DNA from 3 places in the Streptomyces sp. NPDC001787 genome. Region 3 is predicted to be linked to each of the others. Evidence: riboswitches for the same ligand, from Rfam matches in the RefSeq annotation. Region 3 holds a riboswitch; each other region holds the start of a gene.
The links. A riboswitch is a leader RNA that binds a small molecule or an ion and turns the genes downstream of it on or off. The one in region 3 is predicted to bind cyclic di-AMP.
Positions count from the first base shown of each region.

Region 1: linked by a shared signal. The riboswitch ahead of ABT170_RS16890 (transglycosylase family protein) and the one ahead of ABT170_RS23665 (M23 family metallopeptidase) in region 3 are both predicted to bind cyclic di-AMP.
Region 2: linked by a shared signal. The riboswitch ahead of ABT170_RS32655 (M23 family metallopeptidase) and the one ahead of ABT170_RS23665 (M23 family metallopeptidase) in region 3 are both predicted to bind cyclic di-AMP.

Region 1 covers NZ_JBEOZE010000010.1:179,053-185,734, forward strand. Annotated here, with positions in the region: gene ABT170_RS16880 (cytochrome P450 family protein) at 1-1,398, shown strand, start outside; gene ABT170_RS16885 (transglycosylase family protein) at 1,541-2,512, shown strand; cyclic di-AMP (ydaO/yuaA leader) riboswitch at 2,803-2,983, shown strand; gene ABT170_RS16890 (transglycosylase family protein) at 2,987-3,721, shown strand; gene eno (phosphopyruvate hydratase) at 4,077-5,357, shown strand; gene ABT170_RS16900 (FtsB family cell division protein) at 5,483-5,953, shown strand; gene ABT170_RS16905 (DUF501 domain-containing protein) at 6,038-6,595, shown strand; gene ABT170_RS16910 (Ppx/GppA phosphatase family protein) at 6,592-6,682, shown strand, end outside.
Region 2 covers NZ_JBEOZE010000032.1:66,794-73,475, forward strand. Annotated here, with positions in the region: gene ABT170_RS32630 (TetR/AcrR family transcriptional regulator C-terminal domain-containing protein) at 1-314, opposite strand, end outside; gene ABT170_RS32635 (FAD-dependent monooxygenase) at 550-1,665, shown strand; tRNA gene ABT170_RS32640 (tRNA-Met) at 1,719-1,792, shown strand; gene ABT170_RS32645 (MerR family transcriptional regulator) at 1,940-2,686, shown strand; gene ABT170_RS32650 (PP2C family protein-serine/threonine phosphatase) at 2,819-4,075, shown strand; cyclic di-AMP (ydaO/yuaA leader) riboswitch at 4,393-4,545, shown strand; gene ABT170_RS32655 (M23 family metallopeptidase) at 4,557-5,588, shown strand; gene ABT170_RS32660 (aldo/keto reductase) at 5,788-6,682, shown strand, end outside.
Region 3 covers NZ_JBEOZE010000018.1:27,117-33,798, reverse strand. Annotated here, with positions in the region: gene ABT170_RS23685 (STM4013/SEN3800 family hydrolase) at 1-46, shown strand, start outside; gene ABT170_RS23680 (STM4012 family radical SAM protein) at 46-1,410, shown strand; gene ABT170_RS23675 (STM4011 family radical SAM protein) at 1,419-2,348, shown strand; gene ABT170_RS23670 (SGNH/GDSL hydrolase family protein) at 2,361-3,188, opposite strand; gene ABT170_RS23665 (M23 family metallopeptidase) at 3,353-4,342, opposite strand; cyclic di-AMP (ydaO/yuaA leader) riboswitch at 4,348-4,505, opposite strand; gene ABT170_RS23660 (alpha-galactosidase) at 4,798-6,682, opposite strand, start outside.

The sequences.
Region 1 (6,682 bases), on a different contig from region 3:
GACGCCCCCGCGCACTCCGACGCAGCCGAGCCCCCCGCCGACGCCTCCGCGCCCGCCCCCGTCTGCCCGTACGCCCCCGACGCCTCCGACGCCTCCGGAGACGCCGCCCCCGCGCCCGCGCCGCCCGCCCCCGAACTCTTCACCTGGGAGTTCGCCACCGACCCGTACCCCGCCTACGCATGGCTCCGCGAGCACAGCCCCGTGCACCGCACGACGCTGCCCAGCGGGGTCGAGGCCTGGCTCGTGACGCGGTACGCGGACGCCAAGCAGGCTCTCGCCGACTCCCGGCTCTCCAAGAACCCGGCGCACCACGCCGAGCCGGCGCACGCCAAGGGGAAGACGGGCATCCCGGGGGAGCGCAAGGCGGAGCTGATGACGCATCTGCTGAACATCGACCCGCCGGACCACACCCGGCTGCGCCGGCTCGTCTCCAAGGCGTTCACTCCGCGCCGGGTCGCGGAGTTCGCGCCGCGCGTGCAGGAGCTGACGGACCGCCTCATCGACAACTTCATCGAGGAGGGGAAGGCCGACCTCATCCATGACTTCGCCTTCCCGCTCCCCATCTACGCCATCTGCGATCTGCTGGGCGTTCCGCGTGAGGACCAGGACGACTTCCGGGACTGGGCGGGCATGATGATCCGCCACGGCGGCGGGCCGCGCGGCGGGGTGGCCCGGTCGGTCAAGAAGATGCGCGGCTATCTCGCGGAACTGATCCACCGGAAGCGGGAGGGCCTGGGGGCCGGGGGCGAGGACGACGACCTGATCTCGGGACTGATCCGGGCGAGCGACCACGGAGAGCACCTCACCGAGAACGAGGCCGCCGCGATGGCCTTCATCCTTCTCTTCGCCGGATTCGAGACCACGGTCAACCTCATCGGGAACGGCACGTACGCCCTGCTGCGCCACCCGGAACAGCGGGCGCTCCTCGATCGCGCGCTCGACGCGGGGGACACGGAGCTGCTGGCCACGGGCGTCGAGGAACTGCTGCGGTACGACGGGCCGGTGGAGCTGGCCACCTGGCGCTTCGCGACCGGGGCGCTGACGCTCGGGGGGCAGGACATCGCCGCGGGCGAACCCGTGCTCGTCGTGCTCGCCGCGGCCGACCGGGACCCGGAACGGTTCGAGGACCCGGACACGCTCGACCTCGCACGGCGTGACAATCAGCACCTCGGTTATGGGCACGGCATCCACTACTGCCTGGGAGCACCGCTCGCCCGGCTGGAGGGGCAGGCCGCGATCGCGACGCTGCTGAGACGCCTTCCGGAGCTGCGACTTGCGGGAGAACCGACCGATTTGCGGTGGCGTGGAGGTCTCATCATGCGTGGACTGCGCACGCTGCCGGTGGAGTTCGAGCCGGGGCGGCGGCGCGACGGAAGTGACGCTGCGTCAACTCTGTGACTTTCACGTGATCTGCGCTGCATCGACTTGTGACACACGTTCGAGTCCCGCTAGGTTCACCGTTCAACGCCTCGAACGGGGCGTCACGTGATTCGCCGGTCACCTCAGTACCCACCAGTCAGTCGCACGGAAGGCAAATCCCATGGGCTCCGCGAACGGCAGACACCGCCGCCCTCGCCAGGCACCCGCCATCGTCGTCGCCGCGGGCGTGACGGGATCGGCCATCGCGATCCCGCTGCTCGGCGCGGCCGGTGCGCACGCCGCCGAGGCCTCGACCTGGGACCGGGTCGCGGAGTGCGAGAGCGGCGGCATGTGGAGCGCCGACCTCGGCAACGGCTTCTACGGCGGGCTCCAGTTCTCGCAGGACACCTGGTCCGCGTACGGCGGCACGGCGTTCGCGCCCCGGGCCGACCTCGCCAGCCGCTCGCAGCAGATCGCCGTGGCGGAGAAGGTCCTGGGCGACCGGGGCCCGAAGGCCTGGCCCAGTTGCGCGGTGATCTCCGGACTCGCGACGGACAGCTCGCTGCCGGGCGTCGACCCCGGGGCCGCCCCCTCCGCCGGCCCTTCGGACGCGGCGCCGGCGGACGGAGCGTCGGACGGCGGGACGGACGGGACGGCGGACGAAGCCGGCGGCAATGGCGCGCCGGCCGGGAACGACGCCTCCGGCGAGGCGGCCGACCCCTCGTCGAGCCCTTCCGCGCCGCCCGCGAGCGCTTCCCCGAAGGCGTCCGCACCCGGGGGCTCCGCGGCACCTGACGCCCCGAAGGGCGCGGACGGCACCGGCGGCAAGCACCGCGGTACGCCGGCCCCCGAGGAGAGCCGGGCCGCGGACCGGGACGGCGGGCGCGAGTCCGGCCGGCATGCCTCGCGCGGCGAGGGCGAGGCGCGCGAGGGCGGTACGGCACCCGTCGGCGGCGACTACACCGTCCGGCCGGGCGACAGTCTCTGGGCGATTGCTGACGCACAGAAACTCCCCGGCGGATGGACCGCGCTGTACGAGGCGAACAAGGATGCCGTCGGCGTGGACCCGGACCTGATCCTGCCCGGCCAGAGCCTTGACCTGGGCCCGGGAACGGCCCCCTCCGGCGATGTCGAAGGCGCCACCGCCAACTGATCCAATTCGGGAAAACGCCCCGAAATCCGGGGCAGTTCAGAGGCCTATGTCCACTTATGCGTAAGTGAGACATGGGTCTCTTTGCTTCAACTGGCGTGTCTGGTCCGCCGGGTCCGCCCACATCGCCCCCGACCTGCGGAAACGTTCCCCCGCTGATGGCAAGTAAGGCCTGATTGGCCGGTATGTCCATCTTTGAATGTGGGGGTTGCCTGTGTTTACGGTCGGAACCGCTCGCACCGCGGGCCCCGTCGACCGTCACGCCGAATCCTGCCGTCGGTCGAAGGGAACAGACGCGTAAAGCGCCGTAGGCAGGAGCGGGGGACCCAGGTAAGCGCCGGGCCCGGTCGACTCGTCCCGTACGAGAGCGATCAGGACCGGCTTGGGGTGGAGTCGCGTGCTAGGACACGCGGCCGGGCAACTCACTTGGCCCGAACCCGACAGCTCACCTCGTAGGCGTCGGTGAGGAGAAGTTCCATGCTGCGTAACAGCAAGGGCAAGCACCGCCGCCCGTCCAAGGCCGTCCGTGTCGCCACGCTCGCCGGTGTCGCCGGTGCCGCCGTCGCCGTCCCGCTGATGGGCGCGACCGGCGCCTCCGCCGCCTCCGTCTCCACCTGGGACGCCGTCGCCCAGTGCGAGTCCGGTGGCAACTGGTCCATCAACACCGGCAACGGCTACTACGGCGGTCTGCAGTTCTCGCAGTCCAGCTGGGCGGCCGCCGGCGGTACGCAGTACGCCGCCCGTGCCGACCTGGCCACCAAGGCCCAGCAGATCGCCACCGCCGAGAAGCTCCTCGACATGCAGGGCCCCGGTGCCTGGGCCTGCGCCGGTGCCGGCGGGCTGACCAACGACGGTGTGGACCCGGGTGTCGACACCGGCTCCGGCCAGGCCGAGCAGGAGCAGGCGCAGCCGAAGCAGCAGGCCCAGCCGAAGCAGCAGGAGCGCCAGGCCGAGCAGCCCGCCTCCCGCGGCGAGCAGCGCACCGCCCCGGCCGCGCCCAAGGCCGAGTCCGCCAAGACCGTGACGACCCCGACCGGTCAGAAGGTCCAGAAGGGCGACGGCGAGTACAAGGTGAAGTCCGGCGACACCCTCAGCAAGATCGCTGAGAAGGAAGGCGTCAAGGGCGGCTGGCAGAAGGTCTTCAAGCTCAACGGCGACATCATCCAGGACGCCGACCTGATCTTCCCGGGCCAGCAGCTCCACCTGAAGTAGTCCCGCCCGGCCCGGAGCGCCCCCGCTCCGGCCGGAGCGGCTCACGGCTTCTCCTCCCTCCCGAGGGGGACGTCCGGCGGCATCTCCCTCGGCTCCGCCCCCGGCCCGGCGCGCTCACCCCCGTGCGCGCCGGGCCGGGGTGTTTTGACTGTGCGGCCGGCTCCGTGCGTTCAACTTCTGTAGTTACCGGTCAGTAAATTTCTTGACCTTTCTCCCGTTATGCGGGCCCTTGGGTCCTTTTTCGTCCCAGGAGACGGGCGGTCGGCCGCCCGACGGGGCCGAGCCGGTTAGGCTCGTGTCGCAAGGCCACAGTGACCCTGCACAACCAGCGTCATATCCCAGAAGGAGATGCCTCGTGCCGTCCATCGACGTCGTCGTAGCCAGGGAAATCCTCGACTCCCGGGGCAACCCCACGGTCGAGGTCGAGGTTGGCCTCGACGACGGCAGCACGGGACGTGCTGCTGTTCCGTCCGGCGCCTCCACCGGTGCGTTCGAGGCCATTGAGCTTCGCGACGGTGACCCCAACCGCTACCAGGGCAAGGGCGTCGAGAAGGCCGTCCTCGCCGTCATCGAGCAGATCGGCCCGGAGCTCGTCGGTTACGACGCCACCGAGCAGCGCCTCATCGACCAGGCGATGTTCGACCTGGACGCGACCGAGAACAAGGCCTCGCTCGGCGCCAACGCCATCCTCGGTGTCTCGCTGGCCGTCGCCCACGCCGCGTCCGAGGCGTCCGACCTGCCGCTCTTCCGCTACCTCGGCGGCCCGAACGCGCACCTGCTGCCCGTTCCGATGATGAACATCCTGAACGGCGGCTCGCACGCCGACTCCAACGTGGACATCCAGGAGTTCATGATCGCCCCGATCGGCGCGGAGTCCTTCTCCGAGGCCCTGCGCTGGGGCGCGGAGGTCTACCACACCCTGAAGAAGGTCCTGAAGACCAAGGGCCTGTCCACCGGACTCGGCGACGAGGGCGGCTTCGCCCCGAACCTGGAGTCCAACCGCGCCGCCCTGGACCTCATCGTCGAGGCCATCAAGGAGGCCGGTTACGTCCCCGGCCGCGACATCGCGCTCGCGCTCGACGTCGCCGCGTCCGAGTTCTACAAGGACGGCAGCTACGAGTTCGAGGGCAAGTCCCGCTCGGCCGCCGAGATGACCGAGTACTACGAGGAGCTCGTCTCCGCGTACCCGCTGGTCTCCATCGAGGACCCGCTGTACGAGGACGACTGGGCCGGCTGGAAGGTCATCACCGACAAGCTCGGCGCCAAGGTGCAGATCGTCGGCGACGACCTCTTCGTCACCAACCCGGAGCGTCTGGCCCGCGGCATCGAGGAGGGCTCCGCCAACGCCCTGCTCGTCAAGGTCAACCAGATCGGTTCGCTGACCGAGACCCTGGACGCCGTCGAGCTGGCCCAGCGCAACGGCTTCAAGTGCATGATGTCGCACCGTTCCGGTGAGACCGAGGACGTCACCATCGCCGACCTCGCCGTCGCCGTGAACTGCGGCCAGATCAAGACCGGCGCCCCGGCCCGCTCGGACCGTGTCGCCAAGTACAACCAGCTGCTGCGCATCGAGGAGATCCTCGACGACGCCGCGGTGTACGCGGGCCGCTCGGCGTTCCCGCGCTTCAAGGGCTGACATCCCGGCACCCGGGGGCCGGTCACCGGCCCTTCGGTGGTTCGGTGCACCAGCCTCCGTCCGTCCCCGCACTCGGTCCCGTACCGTGTGCGGGGACGGACGTGCGTAATGGGGAGGCGGGAGACATGGCCGGGAAGGACCGCGACCGGTTCTCCACCGCGACCAGGCTGCGACTGCTCGGCGAGCAGACCGCGGCCCGCGTCTACCGTTCCCAGAACCGCCGGCAGGCCCGCCGCTCCCGGCTCACCGGCCGGGCCGCCTTCCTGGCCCTGGTCGTCTGTTCCCTGGTCGTCGCGCTCGCGTACCCCATGCGGCAGTACGTCTCCCAGCGCGACGACATCGCCGACCAGGAGCGGCTCTCCCAGGAGGCCGGCCGGCGCACCGAGGAGCTGCGCGACGAGAAGGCGCGGCTCCAGGACGACGCGTACATCATGCGGCTGGCCCGGGAACACCTCCATTACGTACTCCCCGGGGAGACCGGCTACACCGTGGCCGACCCCGACGCGGCCGAGGACCGCCGCGGAGAGCCGGGAGCGGCGGACCGCCCCTGGCACTCGAACCTCTGGGACGGCGTGGACAGCGCCGACCGCGACTGACCCGCACCCCTGAGCAGCACCGTCGAGCAGAGCCTTCAAGCAGCGTCTTGTCGAGCAGAACCTTCGAGCAGAACCAAGGCAGGCATGGAAACGCCCCCTCCGCAGACCGAGTCCACCAAGCCCACCGACGCGGACATCGCCGCGTTCGAGCAGCAGCTCGGCCGCCCGCCGCGCGGTCTGCGGGCCATCGCGCACCGGTGCCCGTGCGGCAATCCGGACGTGGTCGAGACGCAGCCCCGTCTGGAGGACGGCACGCCGTTCCCGACGACGTACTACCTCACCTGTCCGCGTGCGGCGTCGGCGATCGGGACGCTGGAGGCCAACGGGGTCATGAAGGAGATGACCGAGCGTCTCGGGTCGGACCCCGAGCTGGCGGCGGCCTACCGCCGGGCGCACGAGGACTACATCGCCCGCCGTGACGCCATCGAGGTCCTGGAGGGCTTCCCCAGCGCGGGCGGCATGCCGGACCGGGTGAAGTGCCTGCACGTCCTGGTCGGCCACTCGCTGGCCGCGGGCCCCGGGGTGAACCCGCTGGGCGACGAGGCGATCGCGATGCTGCCCGAGTGGTGGGCGAAGGGCGCGTGCGTCACACCGTGCGAGGCGTCCGGGGCGGACGGCGCCGACGGGGGGACGGGCCGGTGACCCGGGTCGCCGCCGTCGACTGCGGTACGAACTCCATCCGTCTGCTCGTCGCCGACGCGGACCCCGCCACCGGCGAGATCGTCGAGC
Region 2 (6,682 bases), on a different contig from region 3:
ACGGAGACGGAGACGGAGGGGGCGCCGGGGGCACTCGGGAGGGACGCGGGAGGAGAAAGGGAAGGGGAAGGGGAAGCGGTCGCGGGCGCGTGCCCCGCGGCCACCACCGTGCCGATCCGGGGGCGGGTCTCCACGTACCCCTCCAGACGCAGCGTGGTGAGCACCTTCGTCGCGGTGGCCAGGGCGACGCCCCAGTCCTTGGCGATCTGCCGGGTCGAGGGCACCCGGTCGCCCGGGGCGAGTTCGCCGGTGGTGATGCGGCGGCGGATCTCACCGACGATGCGCCGGTACGGGGGCTGGGTGTCCGCGGTCATGCCCTGCTCCTCCTCTGTCTCTCGTATCTCTCGCAGGTGGCGTTGTTCTTTTCTCGGGCACTGGATCTGTACTAGTGCAGAGACTAGCAGGGGAGAAGACGGAGGGCGTCGTCCCTGCACTAGTTCAGGTGCGGAAAAGTGCACTTGGCAGGCGTGCGCGTACGCCGTACATTCAGGGCGCGTACACCGTACGAACCGGTGGTGCGAACAGCCACACGACCGAAGGGGTTCCACCGTGAAGAACGTCCTCATCTCCGGCAGCGGTATCGGCGGCTCGGCGCTCGCCCGGCTGCTGGGCGAGCAGGGCCGCACCGTGACCGTCGTGGAGCGCGCCCCCGCTCCGCGCCGGGGCGGTCAGGCCATCGACATCCGCGGCGTCGCCCTCGATGTCGTCGGGCGGCTCGGGCTGCTGGACCGGGCGCGCGGTGCCCGCACCAGGATGCGGGGCATGTCCGTCCTCGACGGGGACGGCAACGAGATACACCGCTCCACGGAGTCCACCTTCAGCAGCGGCCGGCTCGGCAACGGCGACATCGAGGTGCTCCGGGAGGACTTCGTACGGATGCTGCACGAACGCGTCGGGGACGGGGCGGAGTTCCTCTACGGGGACAGCATCACCGCGCTGGAGGACGCCGAGGAAGGGGTGCGCGTCACCTTCGAGCGCGCCGCTCCACGCACCTTCGACCTGGTGGTGGGGGCCGACGGGCTGCACTCGGGGGTGCGGCGGCTGGCCTTCGGCGCCGAGGAGCGGTTCATCCATCACCTGGACATGCACATCGCCATCTTCGGCGCGGACAACTTCCTGGGCCTCGACAACTGGCAGGTGTGGCTCCGGGAGGGGGCGGCCGGGTACGGCATCTACCCGGTGCGCGACAACACCGAACTCCGGGTCACCTTCGGCTTCGAGGGCGGGCCGCTCGGGCCGGGGGCCCGGACCCAGGAGGCGTACCGGGCGCTGGTCGCCGCGCGCATGGCGCCGCTGCGCTGGGAGAACGACCGGCTGCTCAAGGCGCTGCGCGAGGCGCCCGACTTCTACGCCGACGCCGTGGCCCAGGTGCGGATGGACCGCTGGTCGCGGGGGCGGGCGGTGCTGCTGGGCGACGCCGGGTACGGGGCGTCCGTGCTCTCCGGGCAGGGCACCGGCCTGGCGCTGGTCGGTGCCCAGGTGCTGGCGGACGAACTGGCGCGGGCGGACGGTGACCACACGCTCGCGTTCGCGCGGTACGAGGAGCGGATGCGTCCGTTCGTCACGGTCAACCAGGCCCTCGTCGAGGGGCGCGGCGAGGCGGGCTCTCCCGCGTCCGAGGAAGCTCTCGACCGGGCCAAGAACGCCATCGTGCTGGAGGTCTGACGTGCCAGGTGGTCAGGAGCGCGTCCGGCATGCCGTAGAGTTGCATTCAACGACGCGGGGTGGAGCAGCTCGGTAGCTCGCTGGGCTCATAACCCAGAGGTCGCAGGTTCAAATCCTGTCCCCGCTACTGAAGGACCGGGCCCGGTACGCATACAGCGTGCCGGGCCCGAGTCGTTTCCGGACCGTGTGCCGGATCCGCCGTAGTCGTGGGGGCCGCGTGTGCCGAATCCGCCGGCTTGACCTTGACGCAACGTAAAGATCTAGCTTTTCCCGCATGGAGTGGTCCATCCAGGAAATCGCCAGAAAGGCCGGCACCACGAGCCGCACGCTCCGGCATTACGGGGACCTCGGTCTCCTCACGCCGAGCAGGGTCGGGAGCAACGGCTACCGCTACTACGACCAGGGCGCCCTCGTCCGGCTCCAGCGCATCCTGCTGCTGAGGCAGCTGGGGCTGCCGTTGCCCGCGATCAAGGACGTGCTGGAGGGGCAGCGGGACACGGCCGTGGCTCTGCGGACGCATCTGCGGCTGCTGGAGCGGGAACAGGAGCGCATCGGGCGGCAGATCGCGTCGGTGCGGACCACTCTCCACAAGACGGAGGAGGGGAGGGAACTCATGGCGGAAGAAGTGCTCGACGGCTTCGATCACACCGTCCACGAGCAGGAGGTGACCGAGCGCTGGGGCCGTGACGCGTACGAGCGCGGCGACCGGTGGTGGCGCTCGCTGGGCGCGGCGGGGCAGAGGGCGCACCTGGCGGTGCACGAGTCCATCGCCCGGGACTACGGGCGGGCCAGGGAGGACGGCCTCGGCGCGGACAGCGGGGCGGTGCAGGACATCGCGCGGCGGCACTGTGCCTGGCTGGCGGACGCGGAAGCGCCGAGCAGGACGTATGTGACGGGGCTGGCCGAGATGTATGCCGCCGATCCGCGGTTCGCGAAGAACTACGATCGGTACGGGGACGGCACCGCCGCCTTCGTACGGGATGCGCTGACGATCTACGCGGAACACCGGCTCTCCGACTGACCTCCGGAGGCCCCGGCCCCGCACGCTCCCCCCTTTGGCCGATGAGGAGTCGCCGCACGGCGCGGCTCCGGCAAGCCTGGACGGGGCGCGGTACCGTCCGCAGCCGTGGACGGACCGGGCAGGAGTGCACAGGTGGGGAAGCGGGACAGGCGGCGCGGGAGACCTGCCGGGCTGCCCCGTGCCCGGAGCCGTTGGCGTTCGGCCTTCCCGGTGCGCGGGGTCTCCTCCTTCGGTTTCCCGGTCCGCCGCGGTGACCGGGGGCCGGCCGGGGGCGTCGGTGCCCGCCGGTTCGTACGCGCGCTGCCCGCCCTGATGATCGGCGGCGGGCTGCTCTTCGACGTCGGGACCCCGCCGACCTTCACCGCCGTACCGCTGTTCGTGGCGGCACCCCTGATGGCCGCCCCGTTCTTCAGCCTGGCCAGCACCGTGCGGACCGGCGTGGCCTCGGTGCTGGCCGTCTTCGCACTGCACCTGTACGCGGGGACGCTGACCCGGGCCGCTCCGGTCACCGAACTGATCACCGTGCTCACGGCCTCGGTGCTCGCGCTCGTCATCAACGGTGTCGTGCGGCGCGGCAACGAGCAGCTGGCGTCGGCGCGCTTCATCGCGGAGACCGCCATGCGGGCCGTGCTGCCGACCCCGGACGACCGGATCGGCGGACTGCATGTCGCCGCACGGTACGAGGCGGCCCAGGCGGACGAGTTCGTCGGCGGTGACCTGTTCGCCGTGGCGGACACCCCGCACGGCGTACGCCTGGTGCTCGGGGACGTACGGGGCAAGGGGCTCGACGCGGTCGAGGCGGTGGCGGTGATCATCGGGGCGTTCCGGGAGGCCGCCGAGCAGGAGCGTTCGCTGGAGGGGGTCGCCCAGCGGCTGGAACGGGCGCTGGCACGGGAAGGGACCCGGCGCGGCGGGCTCGACGCGATGGAAGGGTTCATCACGGCGGTGCTCGTCGAGATCCCGCCCGGTTCCCTCTCCTTGCGCATCGTCAACCGGGGGCACCCCGAACCGATCCTGCTGCACGCGGACGGAGCGCTGGAGGTGCTGTCGCCGACCGTGCCCGCGCTGCCGCTCGGGATGAACCTGGGTGCGTGGCCGGACCGGGCCGACGAGTGGGGACTGCCGCCCGGGGCGACCCTGCTGCTGTTCACGGACGGCCTCTCCGAGGCGCGGGACGCCTCCGGGGCCTTCTACGACCCGGCGGCCAGGCTGCGGGGCCGGATCTTTCCCGGGCCCGAGGAACTGCTCTCCGCGCTCACCGACGATGTCCGGCTGCACACCGGCGGCCGGTCCACTGACGACATGGCACTTCTCGCGGTGGGAAGGCCCGCTGAGGGACAGCCGGAGCGCCGGACGACCGTGAGGATCGTGGGCCGGGGCGATGAATGAGCGGGACGTGCGGGCGCGAGGCGCCGGCGTGACATGCGGACGGACGGGCGTGACATGTGGACGTGCGGGCGCTCCGGTTGCCGGGCGATACCACCGTCCGTAATCGAAGGACACCGCTCCGCATAACGTTTGATGCGACGTCAGAAATCAACTAGTGATCGAATCGTGCTCTGCTCGTCCGATTCGGGACGGTTGCGTCCTGTAAGTCCAGGCCGAAGTCGCGAACGATCACTCGGAAGAGCTTGGAATAGGACCCGTCCGTCTATTAACGTTCGATAACGCAGCGCGGTCGTCCCAGTCGTCGCAAGAGGCGGCACCGTGCGCGAGCGCCGAATCCCGCAAGGGAACCGGGGAACCACCTACATGGGGTGAATCGGACACCTGTGTCTCGTCAGAGACGGAGGGGCCCGTAGGAGACCTTCCTGCTCCGAACCCGTCAGCTAACCCGGTAGGCGAGAAGGAAGGAAAGGAGTGCGCCCACGTGGCGTCCAACAAGCCTGCCCCCGAGGCCCCGTCACCCTTCGCCACCGGCAACTTCGGTGACGCGGACAGGACCTGGGAGGAATGGAATCCCACCGAGGAGTCCATCCGGCCCGTGCGCGGCAGGCACCGCGTAGCCAAGCAGCGGGGACTCGCCCGTAGCTCCACCGTCCTCGGCGTCGGTGTCATCGCGGCCGTCGGAGCGGGCGGCATGGCCACCGCGCAGAGCAAGCCGCCGGTCTCCATATCTCTTCCCGATTCCCTCGCGGCCAGTCTCCCCGACGCCAAGTCCCTTCCCGGTGTGGGCTCCTTCCTGTCCGACGACGAGGACAAGAAGCCGGTCGCGACCGCACCGCTCACCTCCGCGGGCATCACCGACGCCGAGGCGGAGCAGGGCACGACCGACCCGGGCGAGGCACTGCGCGCCCGCATCCTCCAGCAGGCCGAGCAGCAGCAGGCCAGCGCCGACGCCGAGGCCAAGGCCGCCGAGGAGAGGGCGGCAGCCGAGAAGGCCGCCGCCGAGGCCAAGAAGCAGCAGGACAAGGCCGAGGCCAAGGCCGCCGCCGAGAAGAAGAAGGCGGAGGAAGCGGCGAAGAAGAAGGCGGAGGCCGAGCGCCTCGCCAAGCTCGCCGCCAGCTACGCGCTGCCGACGTCCTCGTACAGCATCACCTCGACCTACGGTCAGTCCGGGACGATGTGGTCCTCCGGCCACCACACCGGCCTCGACTTCGCGGCGCAGAGCGGCACCCCGGTCAAGGCCGTGCACAGCGGCACCGTGAAGTCCGCCGGATATTCCGGCGCGTACGGCTACCGCACGGTCCTGGTGCTCGATGACGGCACGGAGATCTGGTACTGCCACCAGTCCTCGATGAACGTGTCGGCCGGTCAGAAGGTCAGCACGGGCGACACCATCGGCCGTGTCGGTGCCACCGGCAACGTCACCGGCGCCCACCTCCACCTGGAGGTCCACACCCCGGGTGGCTCCGCCATCGACCCGATGAGCTGGCTGCGCAGCAAGGGGCTCACGGTCTGAGAACCCGTTGGGTGATCTCCGGGCGGAGGTCACCCGGCAGGCTCCGGGCCCCCGCACCCGCACCGCGCTCCCCCCGCGCCCTCACCGGGCGCCCCCGAACCCCGGCAGCCCTGACGCACACCCCCCGACGTCAGGGCTGCCGGTCCGTTGTCATGGAATAGCGCCCCCGGGTGCTCTCGTTGAACCCTCTATGACTTCTGTGACTTCTCTGCGCCCGCTCGGTTCCTCCGGCCTTCAGGTCTTCCCCCTCGCCCTCGGCGGCAATGTCTTCGGCTGGACGGCGGACGAGGCACAGTCCTTCGCTGTGCTGGACGCGTACGCCGCGGCGGGCGGCAACTTCATCGACACCGCCGACTCCTACTCCGCCTGGGTCCCCGGCAACGAGGGCGGCGAGTCGGAGACTGTCATCGGCAAGTGGCTCGCCTCGCGTGCCAACCGGTCCGACATCGTCGTCGCCACCAAGGTCGGCGCCCACCCCGCGTACAAGGGGCTCTCCGCCACCACCATCAAGTCCGCCGCCGAGGAATCGCTGCGCCGGCTCGGTACCGACCACATCGACCTGTACTACACGCACTTCGATGACGAGACCGTCCCGGTCGAGGAGATCATCACCGCCCTCGACCAGTTGGTGAAGGACGGCAAGGTGCGCGAGATCGCCGCCTCCAACATCAGCCCGGAGCGGCTCCAGGCGTCCCTGGACTTCTCCGAGCGCGAGGGCCTGGCCCGTTATGTCGCCCTCCAGCCGCACTACAACCTGGTCTCCCGCGACACCTACGAGGGTGCCCTCCAGGACACCGCGGCCCGCGGCGGTCTCGCCGCCGTCCCGTACTTCGCGCTGGCCTCGGGCTTCCTCACCGGAAAGTACCGTCCGGGTACGTCGGTCGACAGCCCGCGGGCCGAGGGCGCGGGCCGGCACCTGGAGTCGGAGCAGGGCCGCAAGGTGCTGGCGGCGCTCGACACGATCGCGCGGGAGCGCGAGGCCGAGATCGCCACGGTCGCCCTGGCCTGGCTGGCCGCGCGGCCGACCGTCGCCGCACCGATCGCCTCCGCCCGCACGGTCGAGCAGCTGCCCGCGCTGGTCGCGGTGGCCGGCC
Region 3 (6,682 bases):
GACCGTGCCGTACGCCCATTTCTTCCTTGAGCCCGGGGACGCATGATGACCAGCCCGACCCTGCCCGCCGTCAGGCCGTACGAGAGCTACGTCTACGCCTATCCGCACAAGACGGCCTACCGCCCGCTCACCGGCCGGCCCGCGCTGCGTGAGCTGTGGGCGGCGGAGCCCAAGGACGCGCTCTCCCTCTACCTCCACATACCGTTCTGCGAGGTCCGCTGCGGCTTCTGCAACCTGTTCACCCGGATCGGCGCTCCCGGGGAGCTGACCACGCGCTATCTCGACGCGCTGGACCGGCAGGCGACCGCCGTCCGCGACGCGCTGGGCGACCAGGAGCCGGTGCGGTTCGCCGCCGCCGCGTTCGGCGGCGGTACGCCGACCTTCCTGACCGCCGGCGAGCTGGAGCGGCTCTGCGACATCGCGGAGAAACGGATGGGCGCCGACCTGCGCGCGGTGCCGCTGTCCGTGGAGACCTCGCCGTCGACCGCGACGGCGGACCGGCTGGCCGTGCTCGCCGACCGCGGCACGACCAGGGTCAGCATCGGTGTGCAGAGCTTCGTCGAGGCCGAGGCCCGCGCGGCGGTCCGCCCGCAGCACCGCGCCGATGTGGAGGCGGCCCTCGGCCGGATCCGTGACGCCCGGGTACCGGTCCTCAACATCGACCTGATCTACGGCATCGACGGGCAGAGCGAGCGGAGCTGGCTCACCTCCCTGGACGCCGCGCTGGCCTGGCGCCCCGAGGAGCTCTACCTCTATCCGCTGTACGTACGCCCGCTGACCGGCCTCGGACGTCTCGGGACGGCCGCGGACCCGGCGGCCGAGGAGCGTGCCGCGAACGCCTGGGACGAACAGCGGCTGCGGCTCTACCGGGCCGGCCGCGACCATCTCCTCGCCCATGGCTACGAGCAGGTGTCGATGCGGATGTTCCGCCGTGCCGACGCCCCGGCGGAGGGCCCCGACGACTACGCCTGCCAGACCGACGGCATGATCGGTCTCGGCTGCGGTGCCCGCTCGTACACCGCTGCGCTGCACTATTCCTTCGACTACGCGGTGGAGATGCGGGAGATCCGCGGCATCATCGACGGGTTCACCGCGACCGAGGACTTCTCCCGGGCCGAGGTGGGCCGGTATGTGGACGCCGACGAGGCGCGCAGGCGTCATCTCCTCCAGTCGCTGCTCCAGGCCGCGGGTCTGCGGCCCGAGGAGTACCGGCAGCGGTTCGGTACGGATCCGCGCGAGGACTTCCCGGCCGAGCTGGAGCGCTTCGCGGCGCGCGGCTGGCTGGACGGGAGCGCCGGCGGGGATCTGCTGCGGCTCTCCCCCGAGGGGCTGGCCCACTCCGACGCGCTGGGCCCCGAGCTGTTCTCCCCCGCGGTACGGGCCGCGATGGCCGCGTACGAACGGAAGTGAGCCCCGCCATGGACCTGACGATTCTCTACCGCGGCCCGCTGGCCTCCTGCGACTACGACTGTCCGTACTGCCCGTTCGCCAAGCGGCGTGACAGCCGGGAACAGCTGACGGCGGACCGGGCGGCTCTGGAGCGGTTCACCGCGTGGGCCGCGGCGCAGACGGGCGACCGGCTGTCGGTCCTGTTCACACCGTGGGGCGAGGGTCTGGTGAGGTCCTGGTACCGGCGGGCGCTGGTCGAGCTGTCGCTGCTGCCGCACATCGCCCGGGTGGCCATCCAGACCAATCTGAGCGCCCGCACGGACTGGCTGGCCGGGGCCGACACGGACCGGGTCGCGCTGTGGTGCACGTACCACCCCGGTCAGACGCCGTACGAGCGCTTCCTCGGCAAGTGCCGGGAGCTCACCGCTCGCGGGGTGCGCTACAGCGTGGGTGTGGTCGGATTCGACGCCCATCTCGACGAGGCGCGGCGGCTGCGGGCGGCGCTGCCCGAGGAGGTCTATCTCTGGGTCAACGCCGCCGAGGGGCACACCTACACGGACGAGGAGGCGAACCGCTGGACTGCGCTGGACCCGCTGTTCCCGTACAGCAGGCATCCGCACCGGTCGGCCGGGCTGCCCTGCCGCACGGGAGAGTCGGTCATCTCCGTGGACGGTGACGGCACGGTGCGGCGGTGTCACTTCGTCCGCGCGGAGCTGGGCAGTCTCTACGACGGCAGCTACCGCCGGGCGCTCGGTCCGCGGGGCTGCCCGCTCGATGTGTGCGACTGCCACATCGGCTATGTGCATCTGGAGACACTGCCGCTGTACGACGTGTTCGCGGGCGGTGTGCTGGAGCGGATACCGGCTCCGGGCCACCGGGCCACGCCGCCGGCCGGGCTCGTGGTGCCGAACCCGGCCCGGCGTGCTCTTCCCCTGACGGTCCTGCGCGACGCGCCCTGAGAGCCGTCCCGGTCAGAGGGGAAGCAGGTCGGGGCGCTTGGCCTCGGCGTGGTCGCCGGAGGACTCGCCGCGCAGCCGCCGCCCGATCCACGGGACCAGGTACTCGCGCGCCCAGTGGATGTCGTCGCGCCGTTCCTCGAAGGTGCCGCGCTGTGCCTGCGGCGGCCAGGCCTGGTCCGGGTCGGCGGGCACGTCCACACCGAGCACCTGTGCCGCGCGCAGTGCGACGCGGGTGTGGCCCTCGGGCGACAGGTGCAGCCGGTCGTCGTCCCAGGCGCGCCTGTCCTGCACCGAGCGGAGCGACCACAGGTCCAGGACGGGGCAGTGGTAGCGGTCGGCGATGGACCGCAGATGGACGTTGTACGTCGCGATCTTCCCGCGCATGTGCCGCAGCACCGGCACGCCGCGGGTGTCGAACCCGGTGGTGATCATGACGGTGCCGACCGCGTCGGTCAGATCGGCGACCGCGCGCTCGAAGCGCTCGGCCAGATCGTCGGGGTCGGTGCCCGGCCTGATGATGTCGTTGCCGCCCGCACAGAAGCTGACCAGCTCGGGAGCCAGCTCCTTGGCGCGGGGGACCTGTTCCTCGACTATCTGGTCGAGGAGGCGTCCGCGTACGGCGAGATTGGCGTACCGGAAATTCCCGTGCGCGGATTGATCCGGGCTCGTCGCGGTGTCGGGGACCGGGAGCCGGTCCGCCAGCAGGACCGCGAACCGGTCCGCCCAGCCGACGAAGGTCCCGTCGGGGCCGGGGTCTCCGACTCCTTCGGTGAAACTGTCGCCAATCGCCGCGTACGACCCGATGATGCCTGGTTGATTGTTTCTCGAATCGTCTGCCACAAGCGCATATCCTGCACCGTCGAATGTGACCTACGCGACCGTAATACGGGGTTGACGGGTGGTGAGATAGACCACCCGGTCAGTTTTTGGTAAAGCCGGAATAAGGACAGGGGCGGTGCGCCGACGCGCACCGCCCCTGTTCATGTCTGGTCTTCACCGCTCCATCAGATGGAGACGCCGTGCTGGCGCAGGTAGGCGACCGGGTCGACGTCCGAGCCGTAGCTCGGGCCGGTGCGGACCTCGAAGTGGAGGTGCGGGCCGGTGGAGTTGCCGGTGGAGCCGGAGAGGCCGATCTGCTGGCCGCCGGCGACGGTCTGGCCCACGGAGACACTGAGCGAGGACTGGTGGGCGTACTGGGAGTACATGCCGTCGGCGTGCTTGATGACGACCTCGTTGCCGTACGAACCGCTCCAGCCGGCCGAGACCACGGTGCCCGGACCGATGGCGCGGACGACGGTGCCCGACGCGGCCTGGAAGTCCGAGCCGGTGTGGTAGCCGCTGGACCAGCTGGCGCCGGAGGCGCGGTACTGGGTGGTGACGTTGGCGTTGGCCACCGGGGTCGTCCAGCCGGAGCTGTTGCTCTGGGCGGCGCTGGTGTTCGTGGAGGTGGTGGACTTCCCGGCCTCGGAGGACGGGGCCGAGGAGTCCGCGGACGAGGCGGTCTTCGGGGCCGGCTGCGCCTTCGGGGCGGCCGGGGCGGCCTTCGGGGCGGCCTTCTCCGGCTCCGCCTTCGACGGGGCCGGCGCGGACTGCGCGGCGTCCGCGGAACCGGACGCCTTGGCGCCGAGGGTCAGCTTCATGCCGGGGAAGATCAGGCTCGGGTTCTCGCCGACGACCTCGCGGTTGTCCTGGTACAGCTTCTGCCAGCCGCCCTTGAGCTTGTGCTCGGCGGCGATCTTCGAGAGGTAGTCGCCGGAGACGACGGAGTAGGTCTTCGAGGCGCCGTGGGTCGTGGCCGCGGCACCCGGGGCGGTGTGCGCGGCGGCGACCGAGGCGGCGGCGGGCTTGGCCGCGGGCGCGGCCTTCTCCGCGGCGTGCGCTCCGGTGGCACCGATCAGCGGGAGGGCGAGGACGGCGCCGCCGGTCCCTGCGGCGAGGACACCGCGGGCGATCGGGCCGGTCTTCGTACGACGGTGCTTACCCGTTGCGGGCATGGGGGAATTCCTCTCCGGCGCCTACGAGGTGAGCTGTCGGGTTCGGGCTGGAGATGCCCGGTCGCTCTCGGCGACTTCACCCCGAGCCGGTCCGGATCTCTCCGGGCCGGCGGCTTACCTGGGTCCCCCGCTCCTGCCACACGAGTGTGGGTGGGTACGAATTCCGGGCGGCGGCAGGATTAGGCGATCCGTCCGGATTGACGGTGACCGTAAACGAGTCAGGACGACAGGAACAAGCCATCGGTTGCCTGCCGGAATCCCCGATTCAATTTCGGTCCGGAATTCCCGTCACACTCCGTGGATTACGGATCTTGGCATTCCGCGCGGCGCCCGGATCGCCTCCGGGCGCCGCCACCACACACCGTCACGGATATGATCCCGCTCACCAGCGGGCCACCATCTCCCCCACAAACAGGGCACGTTCTGCCAAATGCCCCATTACGGACATGTCATGGTCATCGCTTCTGACGCAACCTCAGCACCCGGGCGTCCAGGTCGCCGCTCAGCCCGGTGTGCAGCCCGTGATGCAGCAGCACCGATCCCTGGTATTCCGCCCCGGTGTCCTGACAGACGTACGTCGCCGAGGCGTCCAGGCCACGCAGCCGCAGGGCCGGCGGACGCTGGCCGAACCGCTGGGCCTCCAGCCACATCAGCACCACGGCCTCCTCGCCCAGGACGTAGCTCACCGCGCTCAGCCCGCCGCGCGGCGCCGCGAGCCGGTGGAGGGCCCCGTACTGCACCACCGGGCGGATCTCCTTGTAGAGGGAGACCCAGTCCCGCGCCTCGGCCAGCTCCTGCGGGCTCCACTCGGTGAGGTCGCCGCCGACCCCGAGCACCCCGGCCATCGCGCTGACGAAGCGGAACCGCAGCGAACTCACCCGGTTGTTCAGCTGGACGTTCGGGCTGTCGGTGACCCAGGCCGCCATGACCCGTGCCGGATGGATCTGTCCGAAGCCCTCCTGGATGGCGAGCCGGTCCAGCGGGTCGGTGTTGTCCGAGGTCCACACCTGATCGGTGCGGGAGAGCACGCCCAGGTCGACCCGGCCCCCGCCTCCCGAGCAGGACTCGAAGGCCACGCCCGGGTGCGCGGCGCGCAGCCGGTCGAGCAGCGCGTACAGCGCGTCCACATGCGCGATCCAGAGCTTCTGCGGGTACTCCTCGCCCGGCCAGCCCGCCTCGGCGAAGCAGCGGTTGAAGTCCCACTTCACATAGTCGATCGGAGCGCTGGAGAGCAGCGCGTCGAGCTGCTCCCAGAGGTATTCCTGCACGTCCGGCCGGGCCAGGTTGAGCACCAGCTGATGACGGAACTCGGTCCGTGTACGGCCGGGGAAGTGCTGCACCCAGTCCGGGTGGGCCCGGTAGAGATCGCTGTCGGGGTTGACCATCTCCGGCTCGACCCAGATCCCGAACCGCATGCCGAGTGCGCGCACCTCGTCGGCGAGCGGCCGCAGCCCGCCGGGGAAGCGGTCGGGGTTGGGCGTCCAGTCACCGAGCCCGGCCCGGTCGCTGGTGCGCTGCCCGAACCAGGCGTCGTCCACCACGAACAGCTCGACGCCCATCTCCGCCGCGCGCACGGCGAGCGCACGCTGCTGTTCCACGGAGATGTCGAAGCCGGTCGCCTCCCAGGAGTTGTAGAGCACCGGCCGCGGCGTACTGGCGTCCGGGATCACATGGGCCAGCTGCCAGGCGTGCCAGGCCCGGCTCGCCCCGCCGAAGCCGTCCGGGCTCCACAGGCCGGCGAAGACGGGTGTGGTGTACGACTCCCCCGGCGCGAGCCGCAGCAGGCCGGACTCGTCGTAGCCCGCGCCCCCGTTGATCTGCACGAGACCGTGCGGCAGCTGATGCACGGCGATCCGCCAGGACCCGGACCAGCCCAGAGCGCAGCCGTACACCTCTCCGTGCTCCTCGGTCGCGACACCGCCCGCGTCCAGTGCCACCCATGGCAGATGCTGGTGTCCGGTGTGCCCGCGGCGGCTGGAGAGGACCTTCTCGCCGTACGTGAGGTCCGACCGCACCAGCCGGGACTCCGCCGCCCAGGTGCCGTGCAGCTGGCTCAGCCGCCAGTGCTCCCGGGCCGGCAGCGTCCAGGTCGCCGCGTCGGCGCGCAGCAGTTCCAGGGGCGGGCCGTCCGGGCCGGCGTGGGCGACCGTGGTCCAGCGCTCGATCACATCGGAGTCGTCGCGCATCCGGTAGTGCAGGGTCAGCGCGAGGCGGTGCACGGCGTCCGTGAAGCCCAGCCGGAGTTCGTCGCCGTCCGTCCCGGCGCCCCCGAACGCCCACTCGGTGCCCCTGACCTCGTCGGTACGCACGGAGAGCGCCGGGCGGACGAACCGGGGACCG